One region of the Peribacillus sp. TE19612 genome, then DNA from elsewhere that is predicted to be linked to it. Evidence: predicted binding sites of a transcription regulator. Region 1 holds the regulator's gene; each other region holds the start of a gene.
The links. The regulator Rex, encoded in region 1, represses fermentation and respiration genes when NADH is low (regulators of the CRP and FNR family bind a similar motif). The targets are predictions, from matches to a motif close to TTGTGAAATATTTCACAA.
Positions count from the first base shown of each region.

Region 2: a site for Rex is predicted at 2,071-2,088, ahead of qoxA (cytochrome aa3 quinol oxidase subunit II). Genes of this name have one in related genera too.
Region 3: a site for Rex is predicted at 6,341-6,358, ahead of ACZ9AO_RS21810 (DUF1641 domain-containing protein). Genes of this name have one in related genera too.

Region 1 is NZ_JBWCCL010000026.1:1,234-9,641, reverse strand. It holds gene groL (chaperonin GroEL) at 1-1,227, opposite strand, end outside; gene groES (co-chaperone GroES) at 1,286-1,570, opposite strand; gene ACZ9AO_RS25295 (lysostaphin resistance A-like protein) at 1,904-2,629, shown strand; gene ACZ9AO_RS25290 (YdiK family protein) at 2,626-2,838, shown strand; gene ACZ9AO_RS25285 (redox-sensing transcriptional repressor Rex) at 2,867-3,526, opposite strand; gene moaC (cyclic pyranopterin monophosphate synthase MoaC) at 3,560-4,066, opposite strand; gene ACZ9AO_RS25275 (ABC transporter ATP-binding protein) at 4,200-6,119, shown strand; gene tsaD (tRNA (adenosine(37)-N6)-threonylcarbamoyltransferase complex transferase subunit TsaD) at 6,398-7,411, opposite strand; gene rimI (ribosomal protein S18-alanine N-acetyltransferase) at 7,408-7,860, opposite strand; gene tsaB (tRNA (adenosine(37)-N6)-threonylcarbamoyltransferase complex dimerization subunit type 1 TsaB) at 7,882-8,408, opposite strand, start outside.
Region 2 is NZ_JBWCCL010000005.1:255,761-264,168, forward strand. It holds gene qoxB (cytochrome aa3 quinol oxidase subunit I) at 1-947, opposite strand, end outside; gene qoxA (cytochrome aa3 quinol oxidase subunit II) at 1,022-1,951, opposite strand; gene ACZ9AO_RS11365 (hypothetical protein) at 3,034-3,348, opposite strand; gene ACZ9AO_RS11370 (S1C family serine protease) at 3,604-4,839, opposite strand; gene ACZ9AO_RS11375 (hypothetical protein) at 5,033-5,713, opposite strand; gene ACZ9AO_RS11380 (hypothetical protein) at 5,903-6,259, shown strand; gene ACZ9AO_RS11385 (helix-turn-helix domain-containing protein) at 6,370-6,822, opposite strand; gene ACZ9AO_RS11390 (ketoacyl-ACP synthase III) at 7,473-8,408, opposite strand, start outside.
Region 3 is NZ_JBWCCL010000014.1:74,902-83,309, reverse strand. It holds gene ACZ9AO_RS21845 (LacI family DNA-binding transcriptional regulator) at 1-284, shown strand, start outside; gene ACZ9AO_RS21840 (sugar phosphate isomerase/epimerase family protein) at 357-1,127, shown strand; gene ACZ9AO_RS21835 (sugar kinase) at 1,114-2,064, shown strand; gene ACZ9AO_RS21830 (MFS transporter) at 2,067-3,350, shown strand; gene hxlA (3-hexulose-6-phosphate synthase) at 3,347-3,979, shown strand; gene hxlB (6-phospho-3-hexuloisomerase) at 3,976-4,527, shown strand; gene ACZ9AO_RS21815 (NAD(P)/FAD-dependent oxidoreductase) at 4,639-5,820, opposite strand; gene ACZ9AO_RS21810 (DUF1641 domain-containing protein) at 5,860-6,291, opposite strand; gene ACZ9AO_RS21805 (hypothetical protein) at 6,613-6,783, shown strand; gene ACZ9AO_RS21800 (hypothetical protein) at 6,846-7,001, shown strand; gene ACZ9AO_RS21795 (DJ-1/PfpI family protein) at 7,220-7,804, opposite strand; gene ACZ9AO_RS21790 (Lrp/AsnC family transcriptional regulator) at 7,955-8,386, shown strand.

The DNA.
Region 1 (8,408 bases):
GATACCTTCTTCAACAGCGGCACGAGTGGAGTTCAATGCATCTTCAATACGAAGTTTACGTTCTTTCAATTCTGTTTCAGTAGCTGCACCGACTTTGATTACCGCTACGCCACCAGCTAATTTAGCAAGGCGTTCTTGTAATTTTTCACGGTCGAATTCAGAAGTTGTTTCTTCTAATTGAACACGGATTTGGTTTACACGAGCTTGGATTTGAGCTGTATCTCCAGATCCTTCAACGATCGTTGTATTTTCTTTTGTAACAACCACTTTAGACGCACGGCCTAATGAATCGATTGTTGCAGATTTAAGATCAAGTCCGATTTCTTCAGTGATTACTTCGCCGCCTGTAAGAGCTGCGATGTCTTCAAGCATTGCTTTACGACGGTCACCGAATCCAGGAGCTTTAACCGCAACAGCGTTGAATGTTCCACGAAGTTTGTTCACAACAAGAGTTGCAAGTGCTTCGCCTTCTACATCTTCAGCAATCAATAATAGCGGTTTTCCTTGTTGTACAACTTGCTCAAGTACAGGAAGGATTTCTTGGATATTCGTGATTTTTTTATCAGTGATCAAGATATATGGATTCTCAAGGACAGCTTCCATTTTATCTGAATCAGTAACCATGTATGGAGATGCATATCCACGATCGAATTGCATACCTTCTACTACGTCCAACTCAGTTGTGAAACCTTTAGACTCTTCGATTGTGATGACGCCGTCGTTACCAACGCGCTCCATTGCTTCCGCAATCAGTTGGCCCACTTCTTCATCAGCTGAAGAGATGGCAGCAACTTGTGCGATTGATTCTTTGTTTTCAACAGGTTTGGAAATGGCTTTCAATTCTGCAATTGCTGAATTGACCGCTTTCTCGATTCCTTTACGGATACCCATTGGGTTCGCACCAGCTGTTACGTTTTTAAGACCTTCACGGATCATCGCTTGCGCAAGAACCGTTGCAGTAGTTGTACCGTCACCAGCTACGTCGTTTGTTTTGCTTGCTACTTCAGCAACCAATTTCGCACCCATGTTTTCGAATGCATCTTCCAATTCGATTTCTTTAGCGATCGTCACACCGTCATTTGTGATAAGCGGCGAACCGAATTTTTTCTCAAGAACCACGTTACGACCTTTTGGTCCAAGCGTTACTTTAACTGCATCTGCAAGTGCGTCCACACCGCGAAGCATGGAGCGGCGAGCTTCTTCACTAAATTTAATTTCTTTAGCCATTTATAAGTACCTCCCTAAAATTTAAGAAAATTTTCGTTCAGTTAAGTATGATGTATAATTAGCCGATAACAGCTAGAATGTCGCTTTCACGTAAAATTAAGTATTCAGTGTCTTCGTATTTAACTTCAGTACCTGCATATTTTGAGAAGATAATTAGATCGCCTTGGGCAACCTCTAAAGCAACACGTTCGCCATTTTCAAGGACACGGCCAGTACCAACTGCTACTACCTTACCTTCTTGTGGCTTTTCTTTAGCAGTATCAGGAAGAACAATACCGCTTGCAGTTTTTTCTTCAGTTTGAACTAGTTCAATAATAACGCGATCACCTAATGGTTTTAACAAGTGAAACAACCTCCTCATATTCTCTTGATAATTTGTTTCATGATTATTAGCACTCTTCATCATCGAGTGCTAACACATTTATAATATTAAATAAACCGAGCCTTTTTTGCAAGTATCTTATTGAAAATTTTTTATTAATTTCTGATAAATTACGGGTAAACTACTTTAGCATAATGATTTCCTAAACATAGTCATTGAAATGTCATGTTAGGGGTACCTTTAAGTGGTGTTCTGCCCCAATTTTTGATACCATTTTGTAGTATGCGTTTATAGATTGTCCCCATGTCAGTAACGTTCCAAGCGGATGGGTGACTATAAAAGGAGTTTTCATTTTTGAAAAAAGAATATTGGTTCGTCATCATCACTTATATTGCCATGCAATTATCCAGTATTGTCGGGGTACCCATTTTCATGCTGATCGGGTCTTATACCGGAATGCCGACTGATGAACTCGAAGTGAAATCTGCAGCATACTGGATAGTTTTCAGTTTTCTCGCTGCTTTATTCTTGATTCTTTTTTTAATGAGAAAAGATATGAGGGAAAAGTTGGACACGAGAAACCAAACTTCCGTATCCATGTCCATATTATGGGCAATTGCAGGAGTGTTCATGGCTCTTTTTGCGCAAAGCATTGCCGGAAGCATTGAACAAATGCTTGGGGTGGAGTCTGAATCTGAAAATACGCAGCTACTCATTTCACTCATTTACAAAGTCCCCATGGTCATTTTCGTCACTTCAGTAATTGGACCTATATTGGAAGAATTAATTTTCCGTAAAATCATTTTCGGATCACTTCATAAACGCTTTAACTTCTTTATTTCAGCTTTAATCAGCTCAGTTATTTTCGGCTTGGCGCATGGTGAATTTGAACATCTTCTTTTATATACGGCAATGGGCTTCACTTTTGCTTTCCTTTATGCGAAAACAGGCCGCATTCTCGTTTCCATGAGCGCTCATATTGCGATGAACACGCTTGTTATCATCCTTCAAGTGGTATATCGGGAGGATATTGAGAAGATGCTAGATACTGCACAGGCCTTCATCGGAGGTTTATTATGAAACGTCAATCACCATTATTCATGGGCATCATTTATGCAGGCTTAGGAGCTCTTTTTACCGCTATCGCAATTCAAACCGTCAATTCTTCAGGATGGGGACTCTTTGCCTACATACTTGTCCTTATTGCGACTCTTGATTTTGGATCGGGATTGCGCATGATCATGCTGCACTTTAAGATTAAAGCCGCACAAAAAAATAAGAAAAAATAAAAAAACGCTGCATAGCTGCAGCGTTTTTTCATTCCTCCAAAGCGGCTTCTTCCACTACCGGATAATGTTTCAGGAAGTAGATGAGCGACTGAAGTTCCACGGCCAGGTCAATGTGGTGGACCCTTATGGATGGCGGCACGGTCAGCCGTGCAGGTGTGAAATTCAATATTCCTTTTATGTCAGCTTTGACTAGACGATCGGTTATCGTCTGGGCTACCTGTGCAGGCACTGTCAATATAGCCGCAGTAATATTATTTTCCTGCAATAGTGTATCGATTTGATCCATATGGTAGATGGGCACATCAGCTATTCGCTTGCCGACCTTTTCTTCAGAAACTTCGAAAGCCATTTCAATTTTTGTATTGTTATTTTTCATGAAATTGTAATTTAAAAAAGCGGTTCCTAAATTCCCCACTCCGATTAAAGCGACTTTGGTCAATTCGTCTTGATCTAGTGTTTTCCTGAAGAAGGATAATAAATAATTGACATTGTAGCCGTAGCCTTTTTTCCCAAGCGCGCCAAAGTAGGAAAAATCACGGCGAATGGTAGCAGAATCCACTTTTACGGCTTCACTTAGCTCAGCCGAGGAAACTCTTTGTTTGCCTGAGGAATGTAAGTTCTTTAAAAATCGATAATACAATGGCAACCTTTTGGCTGTTGCCTGCGGTATCTTTGGGTCATGGTTCATTGTTCTTCCCCGCCTTCACACATGCTTTTCAACTTAATCTCTATCTGTTCGTTTTACTTGCCTTTTATAATCGCTACTAGACACTCCGCCTGTTTTCTCCACTAAGAATGTAGGCCCGATCACCATTCCCTTATCAATGGCCTTACACATGTCATAAACAGTCAAGGCAGTCACGGATGCAGCTGTTAACGCTTCCATTTCCACACCTGTACTCCCTTTTGTCTTAGCTTCCGTTTCAATCCTAAGCCTATATCCTTGTTCTTCTTTTTCCCAATCAAAGGCTATATTGACCCCTTGCAGAGCAATGGGATGGCACATCGGAATTATATTGGATGTATTTTTGCTGGCCATGATTCCTGCAACTTGTGCAACAGCCAGTACATCACCTTTTTTCATTTTATGGTTCGTGACCAATTCATATATTTCATCATTCAATAAAATGCTCGACTGAGCCACTGCCGTCCGGGTTGTTTCAGGCTTAGCACTCACATCGACCATTTTGGCCCTGCCCTGTTCATTAAAATGCGTTAAGTCTCCCATTTAAGTAACCCCTCCTAAATCATACACTATTATTCCACTTTATGTAACAGCTTTTCTTTCAGCTTGGAACCAAGCTGTTGCCGTTATTAACTAAAATACGTTAAACTAACAGTAATCAATTGAGGTGAAATCTATGATTTTATTACAAATCAATCAACTATCGAAATATTATGGAGCTGAACTTATTTTATCAAATATGAAGCTCGAAGTTCAAAATAAAGATCGAATTGCCCTTGTCGGCCGAAATGGCGCCGGCAAATCCACTCTGCTAAAAATCATTGCCGGGCAGCTTTCCCATGATGGCGGTGAAATAATCAAACCAAAAGGCGTCACCATCGGCTATATGGCCCAGGATACTGGATTGGAATCCGAATTGACCATTTGGGATGAAATGCTTACTGTATTCACTGATCTTATAGAGCAGGAAAAGGAACTGCGTCGCCTTGAGGCTGATATGGCCAGACCTGACATCTTTGAAAACGAAACGGTTTACCAAAAAGTGCTGAATGAATACGACACTTTGATGGTGGCATTCAAAGAGAAGGGCGGTTATCAATATGAAGCGGATATCCGTTCCGTATTGCATGGTCTTCAGTTTGCCGACTTTGACTATTCTACCCCAATTTCCACTTTAAGCGGCGGGCAAAAAACAAGGCTTGCATTAGGTAAGCTGCTTTTAAGGAAACCGGATATATTGATTCTGGATGAGCCGACAAACCATTTGGATATCGAAACCCTCTCTTGGCTTGAACAATATTTACAAGGCTACCAGGGAGCTGTCCTCATTGTTTCCCATGACCGCTATTTTTTAGATAAAGTAGTAAACCTGGTATATGAGATTTCCCGGAATAACATGAAAAAATACCATGGTAATTATAGTTCTTACCTAGAGGGAAAAGCGGAAGCTTATGAGCGGGACATGAAACTGTTCGAGAAACAGCAAGGGGAAATCGAAAAGCTTCGCGATTTTGTCCAACGTAATATCACAAGGGCTTCCACAACGAAAAGAGCACAAAGCAGACGTAAACAGCTCGAAAAGATGGATGTACTGGACAAGCCGCAAGGTGATGAAAAATCCGCGAATTTTTCTTTCCAGATTGAAAGGCAAAGCGGAAATGAAGTACTCCACCTCCAGGACCTGGCTATCGGATACGAAGGGGAAACGGTATCAAAGAATATTAATTCCCGGATGACAAAAGGAGAGAGCATAGCTCTTGTCGGACCAAATGGAGTTGGAAAATCAACTTTATTGAAAACGATCATTTCCAAGCTGCCTGCCCTTTCTGGGGATTTCCGTTTTGGAACGAACGTAGAAGTCAGCTACTACGATCAAGAACAGGCTAACCTTGTTTCCAATAAACGCGTACTCAATGAATTATGGGACGACTATCCCCTTAAACCGGAAAAGGACATTCGCACCGTACTCGGTAATTTCCTATTTAGCGGGGACGATGTTTTGAAAACCGTTTCCACACTAAGCGGGGGCGAAAAGGCTCGGCTTGCTCTAGCCAAAATGATGATGCAAAAAGGGAATTTTTTAATTCTTGATGAACCAACGAACCATTTGGACCTCGATAGTAAATTGGTGCTTGAAAATGCATTAATTGATTATCCTGGAACTATTCTATTCGTCTCACATGACCGTTATTTCATAAACCGGATAGCAACGAAAGTGATAGAGCTCTCCAAAGACGGCAACGAAGAATTCCTCGGTGATTATGATTACTATCTAGAGAAGAAACAGGAGCAAGCGGAAATCCAAGCACTTGAACAGCAGGATCAGGCTAAAACTTTAGATGCGGCTGTAGAAAAAACAAATTACAAAATTGATAAAGAAGCAAAAAAAGCTGAACGCCAGCGAAAACGGCGCATTGAGGAAATCGAGGCAGCCATGGAGCTTCTTGAAACCGAAATAAACGAATATAATGACCTCCTATGTGATCCAAATGTTTTTCAGGACCACGAAAAAGTAATGGAAGTCCAAACAAAACTTGATCATGCACAAGAAAGTTTGGATCAGCTTCTCGAAGAATGGGCTGAACTGGAAGAATGATAAAAGACCGAGTCATTGACTCGGTCTTTTTCTTTCCCAACCAAAGTGTCGCTTGAAAGTTATCCACAAACTTGTTAACAAACCACTTACCGCTCATTAGCCATTAATTTGAGTTATACACATTATCCACAGAAACATATCCACTTATCCACAAGAATATCCCTTTATACACATGCAGGATGATTATCAAAAAAACTTTATCCACAGAATATTCTATTATTTTATTAACACGATAAAAAGACAGGATGCCAAAGTGAGGGATCCTGTCTTATCGTCCATTAAAATGCTTCTATATCCAATCCAGGATTTCCGTTCAAATCCAAACCGGATCGCTTTCCCTTTTCAAACATTACACTGCCAGCAGCACCAATCATGGCAGCATTGTCTGTACAAAGATAGAGGGGCGGAATGGATATATCCATAGGTAAATCCTTAAAAGCTTCCGTTAATGCTTCCCTAAGGCCTTTATTTGCCGCAACTCCTCCAGCAAGCAATACCTGTTTCACATTAAATTCCTTTGCAGCCTTCACAGCTTTCATTACAAGCACTTCTATCACGCTTGCTTGGAAACTTGCCGCTAAATCTTTAGGTTCAATTTTTTCCCCGCGCTGTTCTGCATTATGCAAAGTGTTGATTACCGCTGATTTCAACCCGCTGAAAGAAAAGTCATAGCTGCCATCCAACCATGCCCTAGGCAGTTTTAAGGTTGGTGAGCCTTCTTGCGCAAGCATATCAATATGAGGCCCGCCAGGATAAGGGAGCCCCAAGGTTCGAGCCACTTTATCATACGCCTCTCCTGCTGCATCATCCCGCGTCTCCCCGATCACCTTGAAAGAACCCGGTTCTTCTAAAAGCACCAATTCCGTATGACCTCCCGAAACGACTAAAGAAAGCGCAGGATATTCAATCTCCTGAATAAGCCGATTTGCATAGATATGACCAGCGATATGATGCGTACCGACAATCGGTATTCCATGTGCGAAAGCTACAGCCTTCGCCGCATTCACACCTATTAATAGAGCCCCTACAAGGCCGGGACCTTCAGTAACGGCAATGGCATCCAAGTCTTCATATGTCACACCCGCTTGTAGCAGCGCTTCTTCAAGAACAATCGTAATTTGTTCTACATGATGACGGGAAGCTATTTCCGGGACGACGCCGCCAAAACGTTTATGGCTTTCTATTTGGGAAGCCACGACATTACTCAGTATCTCCGTTCCATTTTTTATGACAGCTGCCGCAGTTTCATCACAGCTTGTTTCAATTCCTAATATAATTTGATTTTTTTTCATGAAAAATTCACCCACATAACATAAGCATCCTCTTGATTGTCTGTATAATAATTCTTTCGGATTCCGCCCTTTTGGAAACCAAGTTTTTCATAAAGCGAAATGGCTACGGCATTACTGACACGGACCTCGAGTGTCATCCTCACCACACCCATTGAAATGGAGATTTCAATCATCTTCCTGAGCAAAGCTTCTCCAAGCTTTTGCCCTCGGTATTCTGGTAATATCGCAATATTGGTGATGTGCGATTCATCAATCACGATCCAGGCACCGCAATAACCGGCAATTTTCCCTTCATCCTCTATCACCATGTATACAGCATATTGATTATGATTCAATTCATTAAAAAAGGCTTCCCGGCTCCAAGGCAAAGTAAAGGACTGCTTTTCCACGTTAAGCACCTGGTCGATATCTGCCGTATTCATCTTTCGGAACGTCAATGTTTTACTCATAATGATCGTCGCTTTCCTTGTTTATTTCCCCTGCTGTTCAAGCCACTTAGCTTCTGCTTCAGCCATGCGGATATAATTCGGTACAAACTGGTGAACATCCACTTTAGCCTTATCAAGACCAATGAAGGCCAGTTCGCTTGGTCTTGAATTATATGACTGTACTGGAGCAAATACCGCTAATTCGCCTAATGCATCGGTAATTGCATCCCGATGGATGTCCACATCTTGACCAACAAATAAAACAGGACGATTTAATTCCTTCAATTGATTCGCCCACTCAGAGGATAGAATATTACAATCTTCAATGACTGTCTTTAAAGAATCCTTTTCCATTTCATATAATCCAGTATAAATCTGCCCTCTTCTTGCATCGAACAAGGGAGATATTAACCCGTTAAAATAACGTCCATTAGCTGCTAAAACCTCTAAGCTGGAAACACCTGATAACGGAATCTGAAGCGTCCAGGCCAAGCTTTTCGCTATCGTCACTCCAATCCTGACCCCTGTATAGGAGCCTGGACCTTGAGCGACCACTATCTTAGTCAATT
Region 2 (8,408 bases), on a different contig from region 1:
ATGGAGATAACCATCGAATTATACCCGTACAGGTTACGACGTGCAAATGTCGAAATGATTTCACTGTAAATACCGAAAGCTGGAAGAATTACTATATAAACTTCAGGATGTCCCCAAACCCAGAACAAGTTAGCCCAAAGCATATCGCTACCGCCATTGGCCATCGTAAAGAATTGAGTTCCGAATAGACGATCCATTGTCATCAACGCAAGTGCCACTGTCAATACAGGGAAAGCGAAAACGATAATGAAGTTAGTGATCAAGATAGACCATGTGAACATTGGCATTTTCATTAAGTTCATGCCAGGTGCTCTCATTTTCAAGATTGTTACGATAAAGTTGATACCAGTCAGTAATGTACCGATACCTGCTATTTGAAGTGCAATCGCGTAATAGTTCGAGCCTACTGATTCACTGAAATCGTTACTTGCCAGCGGGAAGTAAGATGTCCAGCCTGCATCAGGGGAACCACCGACTACGAAAGAGATGTTAAATAGCATTGCCCCCATGAAGAATAACCAGAAGCTTACTGCGTTCAGACGTGGGAATGCTACGTCACGCGCTCCAATTTGTAATGGTGTAACAATGTTCATTAACCCAATGATAAATGGCATAGCCATGAACAGGATCATGACGACCCCGTGTGTTGTAAATACCTCATTATAATGCTGTCCATCCAAAAGACCGTTATCTGGAATAGCCGTTTGAGCACGCATCATAAGAGCATCGACGCCACCACGGAAGAGCATAAGCAGTGCTGCCAAAATGTACATGATACCAATACGTTTATGGTCAACCGTTGTTAACCACTCACGCCATAAGTAACCCCATTTTTTAAAATAGGTAATTCCGGCAACAACCGCAATCATGGTTAAACCAATCGCAACCATGGATGCATAAATCGCAGGACTTGGATGAGGTACGGCAAATCGATCAAAGTAATCCATACTTTTGTGACTCCTTTCAGGAAAATATTCCTTATCTTGTAAACCTAGTTGTTTTATCGAACGAAAATTAATTCTTAGTGATCATGATTCATGTTGCTGTGTTCTGAATGTTCCTTGTGTGAATCCTTGGAATCATGTTCTTCAGTATCAGAAGATCCGTGGTCATGACCAGCATTTTCCCCTTCAGGAGCTGGTGAAAACTCTAAGTGAGTTCCAGTGTAAGTGGATTGTCCCACATGACCAGGTTTTAATAATTCATTGAATTTTTCCTCAGTAATCGGTTTAGCAGTAGCTTTAATTTCATCTACCCACTTATCGTATTCTTCTGCAGAAAGTACATTAACGTTGAACGTTTGCTGAGCAAAACCTGAACCACTGAAGTTTGAATTTCGACCCATATACTCTCCTGGTACATCAGCTGCTAAGTGCAACGTGTTAACCATGTCCGACATCGCGTATTTTTGTCCTCCAAGTTGCGGAATCCAGAAACTTGAGATTGGACCGAATGAGTAAAGTTTAAATTCAATTGGTCGGTTAGTAGGTAAAAACAGATAGTTGACTGTTTCGATATCTTCTTCCGGATAACTAAAATGCCACTTCCAGTTGGAAGATGAAGCGTAAATAATTAAAGGTTCTTGATCTCCGTATCCTTTAGGTGTTGCCTCAACTTCATTTGTTGTTTTAACAGTTACAACGGATAGGAAAGCGACGATTAAAATTGGGATCGCAACCCAAATTATTTCAAGAACCTTACTTCCTTCAATATGAGGCGGTTCATAATCATCACGTTGTTTGGAAGCACGATATTTCATTATCATGAAAATATACAGTACCATAACGACAAGGACGACAAAGGCCATTGTCCATATCGAAATCATAATAACATCTGCTTGTGTTGCAGCTACTGGCCCTTTAGGGTCCAAGACCATTAATGGGTTATCGCAACCGGTTAGCACAGTGGCAATAGTAAAAAGTATAGTTAATAGAGCCCATTTTATTTTCATAGTACTACCCCTTTCTTACATAATAAAATTCCAATTGGTAATTATTCGGACAAAGTGTTACCATGTTCACAAACCCCGACATACCAATATTAATCCCAAGTCTAAAAAAAGACAATACAAAGTGACATCTGTCACATAAAGTTCATTAAAGAGCAGTAAGAAGATGGTAAATGAACTGAAATGTTCGAAAATCTTCAGCAAATGAAATATAATAATTGTTTAATAACATACCTATGGAAATTCACTTATCAGTACAGGATTGCATAAATTACCGATCCACTATCCGTTTATTACTACTCTAATATAATGAAATGAAAATTCCTCATTATACTCACCGTGTATATTGCCTCAACCCCACTCAAGAATATGAATGATATTACCTATCCTGTCAAGTAGGTGTTTATCGTTGGAAAACATGATTTAAAACGGATTTTTTATACTCGGCCATGGAAGTTGGTAAATGATAGCCGCACTGGATACGATGTTGAATCCAGGCCTCAAACCTCTTAGGATCCAACACTGGTCAATATTATATATATATAAGGAAACAACGAGTGTGTAATGAGGCTCTTTCCCTCGCAATACTCATTGCCCTGTCAGTATTCCTAAACATGCTTTAGCAGTAGTCATGGATGAAATAATTCAGGGGTCGGTCAAACTTATTGCAACTGTTCATGTTTATCAGTCAGCAGGCATTCAACTCCTCCTTTGGAACCCACGACTTCCTTATTGCATCTTCAAGTAAAAGTACAAAAAAAAACCACAAAAAAAGGACTTTTGAAAAAATGTCCTTTTCTCGTGGATATAGTTCAAAATGTAAAGTTAGAACTTCCTGCGTACGGGCAGTTCTGTTTGGATATCCAAGCACATCGTATGCATTCAATGAAAGGGTTCCTTAAAATATTTTAATACATAACGAGTGCCGTGTATTGTATTAAAATTTAATCGTTACAAATGATATGAAAGCGCATTCAATGATTGGAATCAAATTGGCTCCCTGTTAAACGAATCAGCTAGTTTTGTTCAAACATGTTAGTGAATCTGATGATAGTAAGCCAGTTCATTACGCTATATTCTCGGTTTTAGTTACTGAATTCCGTACTTCTTTTTGTATGAGTTTTAGCCTTTGATTTCATTTTTATGATTTTAGTCGTTTCCGGTTCAATTCTTTCACCTTTATGTGTATTCATTACCATTTCTTCTGTCAGGACAAAAAATATACCAACTAGAAAAATGGCAGCTGCACTTAGTGTGATGGCGATTCCAACAACGGTAAATATATAATCCTTATTGTAATCGCTTACAAAAAAGCTTAAAGCAAAAATAATAAATCCGATTACACAACCTGTGCCCGATACCCATTTCACTGCATCTAACATCTTCTGATTAGCTTCCATAATTTCATCCCCTTTCTTTCTATTTTATGACATTTCACAAATTTGTCAAATCTTTTCTATTTTTTAACATATTAACGATGAAAACCTTGACAAATAGAAGCCGCTACCATTCACTCTTAGGTATTCAAGACTATATGAAAAATATGTAAAACAGTGCAAATACACTATCTATTTTTCCGATATTAACCTTTTGTATACTATTAAAAACTTCTAAATAAAAGGCCCCTGATGAATGATCAGGGGCCTTTTCTCTTTCTATGGTTTTTGCAAGGTTATCGTTACCGTTTTCTCTTCAGTACCTCGATATACTTTAATTTTTACTTTATCGCCGATTTTCTTATCTGTATATAAGTATTTCCTTAATGCTGCGGCAGTATTTATTTTTGTTCCATCAATATCAACAATGATATCCTGTTGCTTAAGCCCTCCGTTCGCCGCTGCCGAGCCCGCTTCTATACTCGTCACCATTACGCCGGATTCTGCAGCTTCTGGAACATTTTGAATGTAATATTGCGGCAGTTCATCTATACTGGCCAAGCTGACTCCTAAATACGGACGCGTGATTTTTCCATTTTCAATCAGTTCCGTAACAATCGGAATCACATCATTACTTGGTATGGCAAACCCTAAGCCTTCCACACCGTTTTCGGAAATCTTCAGACTGTTTATGCCGATCACTTCCCCAGCGGTGTTGATCAATGCACCGCCGCTATTACCAGGGTTGATCGCTGCATCTGTTTGAAGGACATCAAGGGCCCACTCCCCGTCCGAGGTATCGACTGAAATGGTGCGTCCGGTCGCACTTACGATTCCTTGTGTAACCGATCGTGAAAAATCAAGTCCAAGTGGGTTGCCAATTGCCAATACTTCTTCACCTGGACGCATGCTATCAGAATTCCCGAATTTAATTCCCTCCGGTGCTTTCGAGGAATCAATTGTCAAAACCGCCAAATCCGTCAAAGCATCAGCCCCGACAACAGCTGCCGTTGCCTTTTGTCCGTCATACAATGAAATTTCGACTTCCTTAGCTCCTTCAATAACATGATTGTTCGTGATGATATAGGCTTTCCCATCAGCTTTTTTATAAATGACCCCTGAGCCAGTTCCGCTCTCTACCGTTTCGCTCTCCGTGCTTTGCCGCTGGTACGGGTTCTGGCTTTGCATCTCCTGTAAATTCACGACCCCTACAATCGATTTGGATGCTGATTCGACCATCTCTGCCCTATCATTTGAATCCGTACTTGCCGATAACTTTTCCGCCGTGATACTTTTATCCTTTTCAACACTGTCCGTTTGCTGTATTCCTGCCGTTTCGGTTGAATCATTCACTGAACTTTTCCCTTGATCTATAAAGTCTCCGCCAAATAGAAATACAGACGATGTAACCATAGAAGCAACCGTTCCGGAAACAAGGCTAGTTATCCAGAGAGACTTACCCTTTTTCCGTTCTGCGTTGACTCTGACTTGCTCCTCACCATTATAATTCTCCATCTTTATCCCTCCTATGATTGTCCTTTACTTGCCTCAATCATAAACAGGAAATATTAAAAATTTCTTAAGAAAATAAAGAATTAGTCTGCCTTTTAACAAAAACCATAAAATTTTATCGAATCCTGTATGTTTCCGCACCACAAAATAAAAAAAGGCCACAACAGGGGCCTTCAATTCGACCATTCAGTTATCCTTACATGACTTCATAAACTTCTTTGGTCTCCTTATTCACGCCATACCAGCCCCAAGTGGTTTTGTGGCCGCTTTTCTGACTAGGTTCATCTACCTCGAAAACATGAAAAATATAATCTCCCTTTTCGGCATCATGATCATATTCGATTTGTAAATGTGAAAAGTTTTCCATATCCACGTAATCCTTCACAAGCTTCTCCGCCTGAGATTTACTTAAGGCACGATCCGAATCCTTGCTTCCTTCTTTGCTTTTTGTATCCGTTGCCGCCTCATCTTCTGCTTTGGATCCTTCCTCAGTTGTTTCCTCCGCCGGTTTCGCTTCATCATTTCCCACTACTGCTTCTATCGTGGCTGAGTCTGAAACCGGGTGCATTTCCGCCGCCTTTGAAACCATTTGTTTACCTTCCCGATATTTTGTTTTATATGCGGTTGCTTCTTCAAAATCTTTTTTGGCCGATTCAAAATCCTGTTCGTCGTATTTCTTCATTCCACTCGCCAGCAAACCGGAAAGATCCAATAACTCCCTTGATTTAGGTGTTTTTCCTTCTTTATAAGCTAATTCAAATGCCTCGTGGGCTTCTAAATAATTTTCCTCATTCAACTGACTTTTCCCTAAATCCATATTGGAGTCATAATTCCTTGTTACGCAGCCTGAAGCAATCAACACAAAAAAAACAACCATGATTGACCTCTTCACTATATCACCACTCCATTTACCATATTATTCTGTAAATCCATCTTAAACCATTTGATAAGGAATCCGATACCTTTATTTCCTATCTTTTTCATTAAGGAAATGTTTACTTTCATGATTAACTTTTTACAAATAGTGGTACAGAATAGATAAACGCTTGAAAGGGTGATGTGAAGAATGATACAGGAAAAACAGACCTACCATGTCGATTTGGTCAGCGGCGACGTACTCGGACAAAAACTTGAAGAGAATCCGAGCTTCACTGTACACGCAACTGATGAGGAACTTGCAGAATTGAAACAATGCTTGGAGGAACACCGGACAGATGACCTGGAGGCATATGCCCGATCACATGTGCCCTACCTTCTCTATCATCATGACCGGGCAAATGATAAATACGATGCAGCCATGAAAAGGCTTTATGCCCTCATTTATAAATTAGGGGATGAAACGGCACGAAATCATATTGAAGAAATTGGCATATTGAAAGATAACAAATTCGAGGGAAATGAAGAAGTGCAAAAGTTCAAATAAGAAATAGGAACAGAACCCGAAATTCAAAGGTTCTGTTCTTTTATGATCAAGTTTACCAAAAGGGTTTCATTCCCTTGGGAATCACTATGCATTTTTAGAAGAGAGTATTTTTAATCCACATATTTATCCTTCAAATAATCCGAACCGATGCCGCCAATAACCATCAAAGCTAATGGTAATAAATTCGATACTACTGGCATGCTTTTTAAAATGGTAATATCGGTGCCAGCAAATTTGTTAAGACCAAAAATAATTAATTTATACACTAATAAAAATGCTCCTATTACTAACACGATATCAAAAAACATTTTCCTTTTTGGAAATGCTAACTGCTTACTTTCCCGTATTATTTTTTCTTTCAATTCCTCGTCACTCCTTAATAATTCATCTACCGTAATCTGAAATAAATCACTCAGATTAATGAGTACCTCAATACTTGGGTAATTTTTTCCCGTTTCCCATTTGGACACAGATTGGCGACTCACATGAATCTTCTCTGCAAGATCATTTTGTGACCAATTTCTTTTTTCCCGTTCTTTTTTTAATCGTTCGCTAAAAATCATAATGAGTTCATCGCCTTTCCTTCTCCTAGTATTGTGAGATGAATCGTGCAAAGTAAAGATAGTAATGAGCGCAATACTATGCAACCTATGAGTGACACCGAGGAATACCTTGATATACCGGGTTTTCCGTTTAATTTTATGGAACTGCTGCAGAAAGAAAAAAACATGAAAATTTCCAGTTGATTTCAGAAATCCGCTCCCTTTCCGCCGACTGTCTGCCAAGCCTCCTCGGTGCAAGCGCCTCCGGGGTCTCGGCTAGACAGTTATTCGGCAGGAGTGTCGCAAATTTCTTCAATCTAATGAGGGTTTCATAAAACAATAAAACATTAATAAGTATAACCTATTTAGTTTTAAAATCATGGTTCGGGATGTACCCACTCTAGAACCCTTTGATCTGACCCAATAAAGTTAGAATATATCCATTATTACAATCATCAGCTGATCATAGTAAAATTAAAAGGCATGAGCCTGGTAGATAAACCGGGTTCATGCCCTCTAAATGCCTAACATTTTGGGTACACTTCAGTTCAAAGGTTCTGTTTTTGAAAAAGGATGTTGGGACATACCTCTGGAGAGTCATACCATAAGAAGGAAGCCAATCGGAGGCCTTCTTAAATTGCAAACTCAATTATTAGTTGTAGAAAATAGCTTTATAGGGTCCAATCGATAAGCAATCCAGCTTGAGCTAATCCACCGCCGAAACCATATAATAAAACCTTCTCACCACCACGGAGCTTCCCTTCTTTTATCCCTATTTCCAAAGATAATGGAATTGTTGCTGAAGAAGTATTTCCATACTCCACTAGGCTATATAAAGTTCGTTCGATTGGAAAGCCGCTTCTTTCACATATTGACTCGATCATTCTTAAATTTGCACTATGCGGCACGAACCAATCAACATCATTCAATTGATATTCAGCATTTTTCATCACAGTTTGCATTCCTTTTGGAACGGTCGTGACAGCCCATTTATAAACCTCACGTCCATTTTGTACAAGGTTGCCGCTATCATTTAAGTCTTCACCATTTATGCGTGTCGATAGGTTTGTACTATATAAATGTTTTCCGCCTTCACCCTCCGAATATAAATGTGAAGAAAGAAAACTTGGCTGTTTTTCATCATATTCTACAAGAACTGCTCCTCCGCCATCTCCAAATAAAATACAAGTGGCTCGATCTTCATAGTCCATAAGTTTTGATAAAGTATCCGCTCCAATAACTAGGATTTTCTTATTTAATCCCGATGTTACTAATCCATTAGCTACATGCAGCCCATAAGTAAATCCTGCACAGGCAGCGTTTAAATCAATAGCTCCTGTATTCTTAATGCCTAGCTTTGCTTGGACTAAAGATGCTACACTTGGAGTGTTGAAATCAGGAGTAAAGGTACAGACAATGATCATATCAACATCTTCGACAGATTTATCATACCGTTCCATTAAATCCTTTACAGCTTTATAACCGATATCACTAGTAAACTCCTCTTCATGTGCAATTCTTCGTTCTTTAATACCGGTACGTTTAACAATCCATTCATCATTGGTTTCAACCATTTTTTCTAAGTCTTTATTTGTTAACCTTTTTTC
Region 3 (8,408 bases), on a different contig from region 1:
TGACGGCAAATAGTGTCGTGCTATTAAAATTAATTTTACTTTTACAAGAAAAGAAACTGTCGGTCCCGGAAGATTTAGCAATGATGGGATTTGATAATCCGGATTGGAGCACCATCGTTTATTCGGGCATTACAACGATTGAACAGCCCACATACCAAATCGGGGTCGCTGCTATGGAAATGATCCTGCGCCGCATTGATGGACAGGCTTCCCCAGCGCAGACAATGGCGTATCAAGCGAAATTGAATATAAGGGAAACGACTCCATTTATAAAAAAATCATAAGTCTTCTAAACTTGAAGACTTTATTAACTCCCAAAATGGTACCGATACCATTTTGGGGTCAGGAGGATTAATATGAAAGTATTTGTATGCATGAATTCAATACCGGCCGAAAGGCTTCAAGCGCTCGGACATCTTGAAATCATAAAACTCGTAGCAGCCGCTGGAGCTGATGGAATCGAAATCAGAAAGGAATTGTTGACGACGGATGATTCTCTGGAAGAATTGGGTGCCTTATGCAGGGAACTTAACTTGGCCATTTATTATTCCGCTCCTGATTTCCTGATCGGTTCAAACCATCAAATGAATGAAATAGGTTTTAAATGCTTGGCAAGGGAAGCGGATGAATTGGGAGCGGAATTGCTGAAGATGCCTCTAGGAAACTACGATTTTTTTGAAACTGATATGTTTCGAATAAATCAAGCCTTGGTGGAAAATCTGCAAAACCGTGAATTGAAAATCACCATCGAGAACGATCAGACGCTTGGCGGTGGAAATGTAAACCGGATCGCTCATTTCCTGAGTTGCTCCGAAAAGTTGGATATCCCGATTAGACTGACATTTGATACGGGCAATTGGCTGTATACAGAAGAAGTTCCAATGGAAGCTGCGAAGGATTTAGCGGGATATGTGGACTATATTCATTTGAAGCAAGTGAAGCGCGAGAAAGAGGGTTGGGTGACTGAGCCGGTATCGATGCCGCTGCTGCCTGAGGTAATGGAGTTATTGGAAAAGTTTAATGACGCTTGTCCGGTAGCGATTGAGTTCCCGGTAACATTGGAAAATGCAGCGACTTATATTTCACTTATGAAAATGGAACAGGAGGTCAGCCATGAACGAGCTTAAAGTACTGACGATGGGAGAGGCAATGGCGATGTTCATTGCTGAGGATTCGGGCAGCCTCGATGATTGCATGCGTTATAAGCGTTATGTGGCAGGGGCCGAAACCAATGTAGCAATTGGCCTGTCAAGGTTAGGGATTAAAACTGCATGGATGAGCAAGGTGGGGGATGATTCGTTCGGGCGCATGATTATGAAAACGCTCACAAATGAGGGGGTGGATGTCTCCAATGTTTTGATGGATCCACTCAATCCAACTGGGTTCCAGTTAAAATCCAAAGTCGAACAAGGAGATCCGGTCGTTGAATACTTTAGGAAGAATTCAAGCGCCAGCAAGATTTCCCTGGAGGACTTTCCCTTGGAGAAACTCCCTTCAACACAGCACCTGCATTTAACGGGGATACCTCCTGCCATTTCCGGCAGTTTCAGAGAGCTGTCATGGCAAGTCTTGAAGCATCTGAAACAAAAGGGTGTAACCGTTTCATTCCATCCAAATCTGCGTCCATCACTCTGGCCGAATGAAAGGGAGATGATCAGCATCGTCAATATGTTTGCGGAAGAGGCGGATTGGCTGCTTCCCGGAATTCAGGAAGGTGAAATTCTTACAGGATACAGCAACAAAGAGGATATCGCCAGTTACTACCTCGAGCTCGGTGTTAAGCTTGTGGTGATTAAACTCGGGGAAGAAGGAGCCTACTTTGCAACCCAAGATGAAAGGAAGGAGGTACCGGGTTTTACCGTAGCGGAAGTCGTGGATACCGTAGGGGCAGGAGACGGGTTTGCTGTCGGGGTAATCAGCGCTTTACTGGAAGGGGCATCGAATGAAGAAGCAGTTTTACGCGGAAATGCGATAGGGGCCAAGGCCGTGATGTCTTCCGGAGATCACGAAGGCCTCCCTAATATGGAAGAGCTAGAACACTTTATGAAAAAAGGAGTGCTTTAATCATGTCTCAATTACAAGTAGCTTCGAGAAAAAGGTGGATGAGATTGATCCCCCTAGTGTTCATCACATACAGTCTCGCCTATCTCGACCGTGCCAACTATGGGTTTGGCGTAGCGGGAGGAATGGGGGAAGACCTTAATATCACAGCCGGGGTATCCTCCTTTCTGGCCGCGCTGTTTTTCCTTGGTTATTTCTTCTTTCAAGTTCCAGGTGCACATTACGCAGAAAAGAAAAGTGCCAAAATCCTGATTTTTTGGAGCTTGATTCTCTGGGGAGGACTGGCGACATTGACGGGGATGGCGACAAGTGTGGCATGGCTCTATCCGATTCGCTTCTTGCTTGGTGTTGTTGAAAGCGCTGTTATGCCCGCGATGCTCGTTTTCCTAAGCCATTGGTTTCTAAAAGAAGAACGCTCCCGGGCCAACACCTTTTTGATTCTGGGTAATCCAGTTACTGTATTGTGGATGTCGATCCTTTCCGGCTACCTATTGAAGGCATTCGACTGGAGATGGCTGTTCATCATTGAAGGACTTCCGGCTGTCCTTTGGGCGTTTATCTGGTATAAGCTCGTCAATGACCGTCCCAAAGATGCCAAGTGGCTTACAGATCAGGAAAAGCTAGATATGGAAGCGACCCTCCAGAAAGAACAGGCTGCATTAAAACCTGTTAAAAATTATAGGGAAGCTTTTAAGTCAAAGCAGGTCATCGTGCTCAGTATCCAATACTTCATGTGGAGCATCGGGGTTTATGGGTTCGTCATGTGGCTGCCGTCCATTATTAAACAAGCGTCGAGCATGGATATAGTGGCAACGGGCTGGCTTTCATCCGGACCTTATTTGTTAGCGGTCATTTCGATGCTGGCACTATCCTATTTTTCGGATAAAACATTAAATCGAAAAACGTTCGTTTGGACATCGCTGCTTGTGGGGGCAATCGCATTCTTCGGTTCCTTCATGCTCGGCACATCGAATTTCTGGCTTTCATATGCCCTGTTGGTTATTGCAGGCGGTGCGATGTATGCACCGTATGGACCGTTCTTTGCCATCATTCCTGAAATCCTCCCAAGGAATGTGGCTGGCGGAGCAATGGCCCTGATTAATAGTATGGGGGCGCTTGGCTCATTTGTAGGTGCCTATTTCGTCGGATATTTAAACGGATTGACCGGCGGGCCCGGAGCATCCTATATTTTCATGGCGGGATCTTTATTGATTTCAGCGTTACTCACATTAATGGTTAAAAAGCCTGCGGTTACGTCAGTCAAGCAAATGGAGGCGGTTTCGTCATGAAAATTCAGCTGGCGTTGGATCGCATGAATATGGAGGAAGCCATTGAAATGGCACGAAGCGTGGAAGCCTCGATTGACTGGATTGAGGTGGGGACTTCCCTGATTAAAGAATTCGGAGTGAATAGCATTAAAGAAATGAAAAACCACTTTCCGGATAAAAAAATCGTTGCCGACATGAAGACGATGGACAATGCGGCTTATGAAATGGATCTTTGCTTTCAAAGCGGGGCTGATGTAGCTACGGTAATGGGGGCTGCTTCAGATGTAACCATCCAAAAATGCCTGGAAAAAGCGTGTGAATACAAGGGGCAGATCATGATTGATTTATTGAATGTATCCGATACCCGGCTTGAGCAATTACGGATTTACAGGCAGGCGATATTCTGTGAGCATGTAAGCAAGGACAGACAGGAAAATTCGGGTCATGCCATGATCAATATGAGAAATCATGCTGGGTCCTTGAGGGCTGCAGCAGGAGGGATCACTCTTTCGTCCTTGCCTGTAATGATCAGGAAGGGGCTGGATGTCATCATCGTTGGCTCGGCGATTACAAAAGCAAAGGATCCCGCAGAAGCTGCCCGTCTATTTAAGGAAACGGTGAATGGGAAGAAAGGTGTGAAGGAAGTTTGAATAAGGAAATTGGGGTTATTTTAGAAGAAATGAACGGTGTATTTCAAAAAATGGACGAAGGGGTAACGGATGCGCTCCTAAAACATTTACGGTCCGACACCAGGATCTTCATCGTGGGTGAAGGCAGATCGGGCTTCATGGCCAAAGCCTTTGCGATGAGATTGATGCACCTTGGCTTAAACGTCTATGCAGTCGGGGAAACGATTACTCCTTCTATTTCGAAAGGCGATCTGATCATAGCCATTAGCGGGAGCGGCTCGACCAAAAGTGTGATATCCGTTGCAGCAAAAGGCAGGGAAGTGGGCTGCAAGGTGTTTTCGATCACGACGAATGACCAATCGGAATTAGCGAATGTCTCTCATGAGGTCTTGGTCATACCGGCAGCAACGAAGAATCGCTTGGAACATGAAACGAAAAGCGTCCAGCCGTTAAGTTCTTTGTTTGATCAATGTGTACATGTTTTATGTGATGCAGTTTGCTTGGACTATTCATTAACGGAGTCCATAAGCCACGAGCTTACTTATTTCAAACATAGTAATGTAGAGTGAAATATGGCGGGACCCCTTCAGCGGGTTCCCGCCTTTTTTGATATGAAAAATGCCCTTACTCCCAAACGGGAATAAAGGGCATGAACCGTGAACATGTCACGGCGATTAGAATTAATAAGCCAGGCTGAATAGGGCTTTGATGTGTGATAGGTAGCGAACATTACTTGCTTCTTTCATCAATGTAGCCGGCAGACCTTTAAGGGACGTGTTATTGGCCCCAACGGTTGCCACCGCATCCTTACGGCCTAGGCTCGCAAGTGTACCTGAGTTTACAGGTGAGAATTCTTCAAGTTTCTTGCCTTCAAAGGCTGCATATAGGTTGTATCCAACAAGCTCACCCATTTGCCAAGCATTTTGTGCAGTAGGAGCATATGGACGGCCGCCTTCTGGAGGGAACGCAACGGCACTGTCGCCGACAACGAATACGTCATTATGGGATTTGGATTGCAAATACTCATTGACGGTTGCTTTGCCGCGATCCACTTCAAGGCCTGATTCGCCTACGATAGGAAGAGCCGCAACTCCGCCTGTCCAAACAAGCGTATTGGCCGTTATCGTTTGTCCGTCTTTCAATTCGATTTGATTTCCTTTAACACCCGTTACAGGCAGACCTGTCAAGAATTCAACGCCGCGTGCTTCCAAGCTTGTCATGGCACGTTCGATTAAGTGATCAGGCAGGACCGGAAGGATTTTTGGACCAGCTTCCACAAGCTTGATTTTCAAGTCCTTGAAGTCCACTCCGAACTTTTTGGCGATTTTAGGGAAATGATCCACAATTTCACCGATTAACTCAACGCCCGTCAATCCGCCGCCGCCGATCACGATGGTTGCGTCCGCTTCATTATTCGTTTGAGAATATTCGCGGATGCGATCTTCGATATGTTTGTAAATCTTGTTAGCATCATTTACGGATTTCAAGACCATGCTGTTTTCCTCAAGTCCCGGAATGCCGAAGAATCCTGTTTGGCTTCCCAAAGCAACAACCAGGGCATCATAAGATAATGTGGAACCATTGGCAAGTTTCACTTCTTTATTATCAACCGAGAATGACTCCACTTTGGAAATGACAAGGTCGATATCTTTTCCTTTGAAAAGCTTTTCCAACGGAATGGAAACGGCTTGTTCAGAAATGGATCCGCCTGCAAGACGGTGCAATTCGGTGATGATTTGGTGCGTTGGAAATTGGTTCACCACTGTAACCTGCACTTCATCTTTATTGTAATATTCACGTACGGATAAAGCAGATAGTAATCCTGCGTAACCTGCACCTAAGATGACGATTTGTTTTGACATAGTTAATCCCCCGTCCTTACTGATTGAAAGTTTATCAAATTATTTTTGGTTTTTACGTTCTGCAGAGACTTCAAGAAAAGCTTGGGCGAAACGGAAAAGCTTTTGTGCTTCCGGATCTTTCATCATCCTTAACAGACCAAAAAGACCGATCACATCATTATTCGCTTCTGCACGATCCTTAGCTTCGATGGCATTAGCCGCAAGTCCTTTCACTGAATGGACCACAGGTGTCGCGATCTCCGAAATGGCGCTGACCGTATCATTTTTCAACACATCATCAGTTGCAACCGATTGAGCGAAATCATAAGACTTTGTTAAAATATTCACTAACTCAGTTAGTTTTGGTAACTGCTCGACTAAAGTGTTCAATGATTCCTGAACCTCAGGCTTTAATAATTGGTCCAGTACATCTAATTGTTTTTGGCGGGCATTAAGTTGTTCAGTTTGTGATTGGGTAATCGTTTCTGACATATCCAATTCTCCTTTGCAATAAGCATTTTGTTGATGTAATTAGAAAAACTTGTAAAATATTACACAATGTGAGACAAGAAAAAATACTAACAAAAATGTAATAAAAGCTAAACTATAGTATATCCCTTTAGTGGCTTGAAAACAGCTGATTTTTTAAAAAAGATTCATAAAATCATCTTTTCCTGTTTATTTGAAGTACAGATTTTAACGAAAATTACCTGTTTTTTCCTAAAGTTTACTTTAAGAGGGTGTCTGCCATCGACGCCTGTCATACATATTTCCATCTTGATTTGCCATCCTAAATGATGGAGGTGAAAAAATGTGACTGATTCAGAATCTAAACTTACAGAAGAGAATAATGATAAGAAGCTTCATAAACTGGTTGGCAGTATGGAATATACTAAAGCGCAACTAATGGAAGGTATGAATGGAATTTCTGAAGTTTACCTCAAAAACAGCGAGGAAGGCACATCGGAAACACCTGATAAATAATATTGTTGTGTAAGCATACTTAAAATAACAGGAAAAACTGGCTTGAGGAAAACATACAAAGCGTGGAAGATAAATTCGCCAATGGTGAGCTGGATAGTCTCGATGTCATTCGCCGGTATGGTGTCATCATCGATTATGCAACGAATAAAGCCTTGCCGAAATCAACAAAACAGTTCCGTGCATCCATGAAAACCCGTTCATTGGCTTATTGGAAATAACGTGAAACAGGTTCCGAATTCACTCGGAACCACAGACTGCAGATCAAACTCGAAGAATAGTGAGTTTGGTCTGCACTTTTTAGTTGAAAAACGTTCCAGATGATTGGAATGGAAGGTTCTAGACTCCTGCGGCAAAGCGCGTCTAAAGGAAGGTCCCACGACCGCCTCTGGATAAGTGAGTGCCTGGAGCGGAAATCAATATCCCTATCGTGTCATTCTTAATGGAAGCCCATCAATTCCTTCACATGTTCACAATTAGCTTGTGAAGTGAGCATTTCCAAGAGCGTAAAGGCAACATCGAAAGCTGTGGATGGATTGTAGGATGTAATGATATTGTCCGTGACGACAATCGGTTCGTTCACGACAATCGCCCCAAAATCTTTTAGCTGCACCTGTCTCTTACTGGTTGGATGGTTGTATGTTGTGGCTTTTCTTCCATTCAATATCCCGCTTTTTCCTAGTGGGAGGGAACCTACACAAATGGTAGCGATGATTTTGTTCTTATTATGAAAATGCTTGATCACATCAAGAAACCTCTGATCATAGGCATCCTCATAGAAACCGGCTTCTTCAAACCCTCCTGGAATGGCCAAAGCATCGTAGTCATCAAGGTTCACTTGATCGAGGGTCAGTTCGGGCTGCACGATGAAATTCCAGGTGCATTTCAATCGTTCGTGAAGTCCCACCGTAACCAGGTCAGTGGTGCCATCACCCTCTAATTTATTCCACCCCAATACATCTGTAAACACACTTGCTTCAACCGCTTCGAATCCATTGGATAGCAGCATCAATACTTTTTTCATAACAGCATCCCCCTTATTTATATTTGAATTAATTATATAAAAAGCAAATTCCCTAATACATACGATTAATTACGTATTCATCACATTTCTTTTTATTTTATAATGTATTTGAAAGGATTCTGTTAATAATAAAAAGTGGGGGCGATTGAGTTGGATCGAACGGATAAAAAAATACTTTCCTTGCTGGAGAATAATGGGCGCATGTCCATGAAAGAACTGGCACAAGAAGTGTCCTTAACGGCTCCAGCAACGAAAGAACGTGTGAATAAATTAGAGGAAAGCGGAGTGATAAAGGGATATAAAACGGAAATATCACTTGAAAAACTTGATAGGAGCATTACGGCATTCATATTATTCGAAACGGATAGATGCAAGGATTTTTATCAATTTAGCTTGAGCCATCCCGAAGTTCTGGAATGCCACCGGTTAGCCGGTCAATACAGTTATCTTATTAAAATAAGTACATATTCGATGGAAACGCTGGAAGACTTCGTCGATGAAGCCATTAAATACGGGAAATCTTCCACCCATCTGATCTTTTCTTCCGCATCGAAAAATGTTTTTTCAGGAGAGGAGATTTAACCGGCTTCAACACATTTACTTT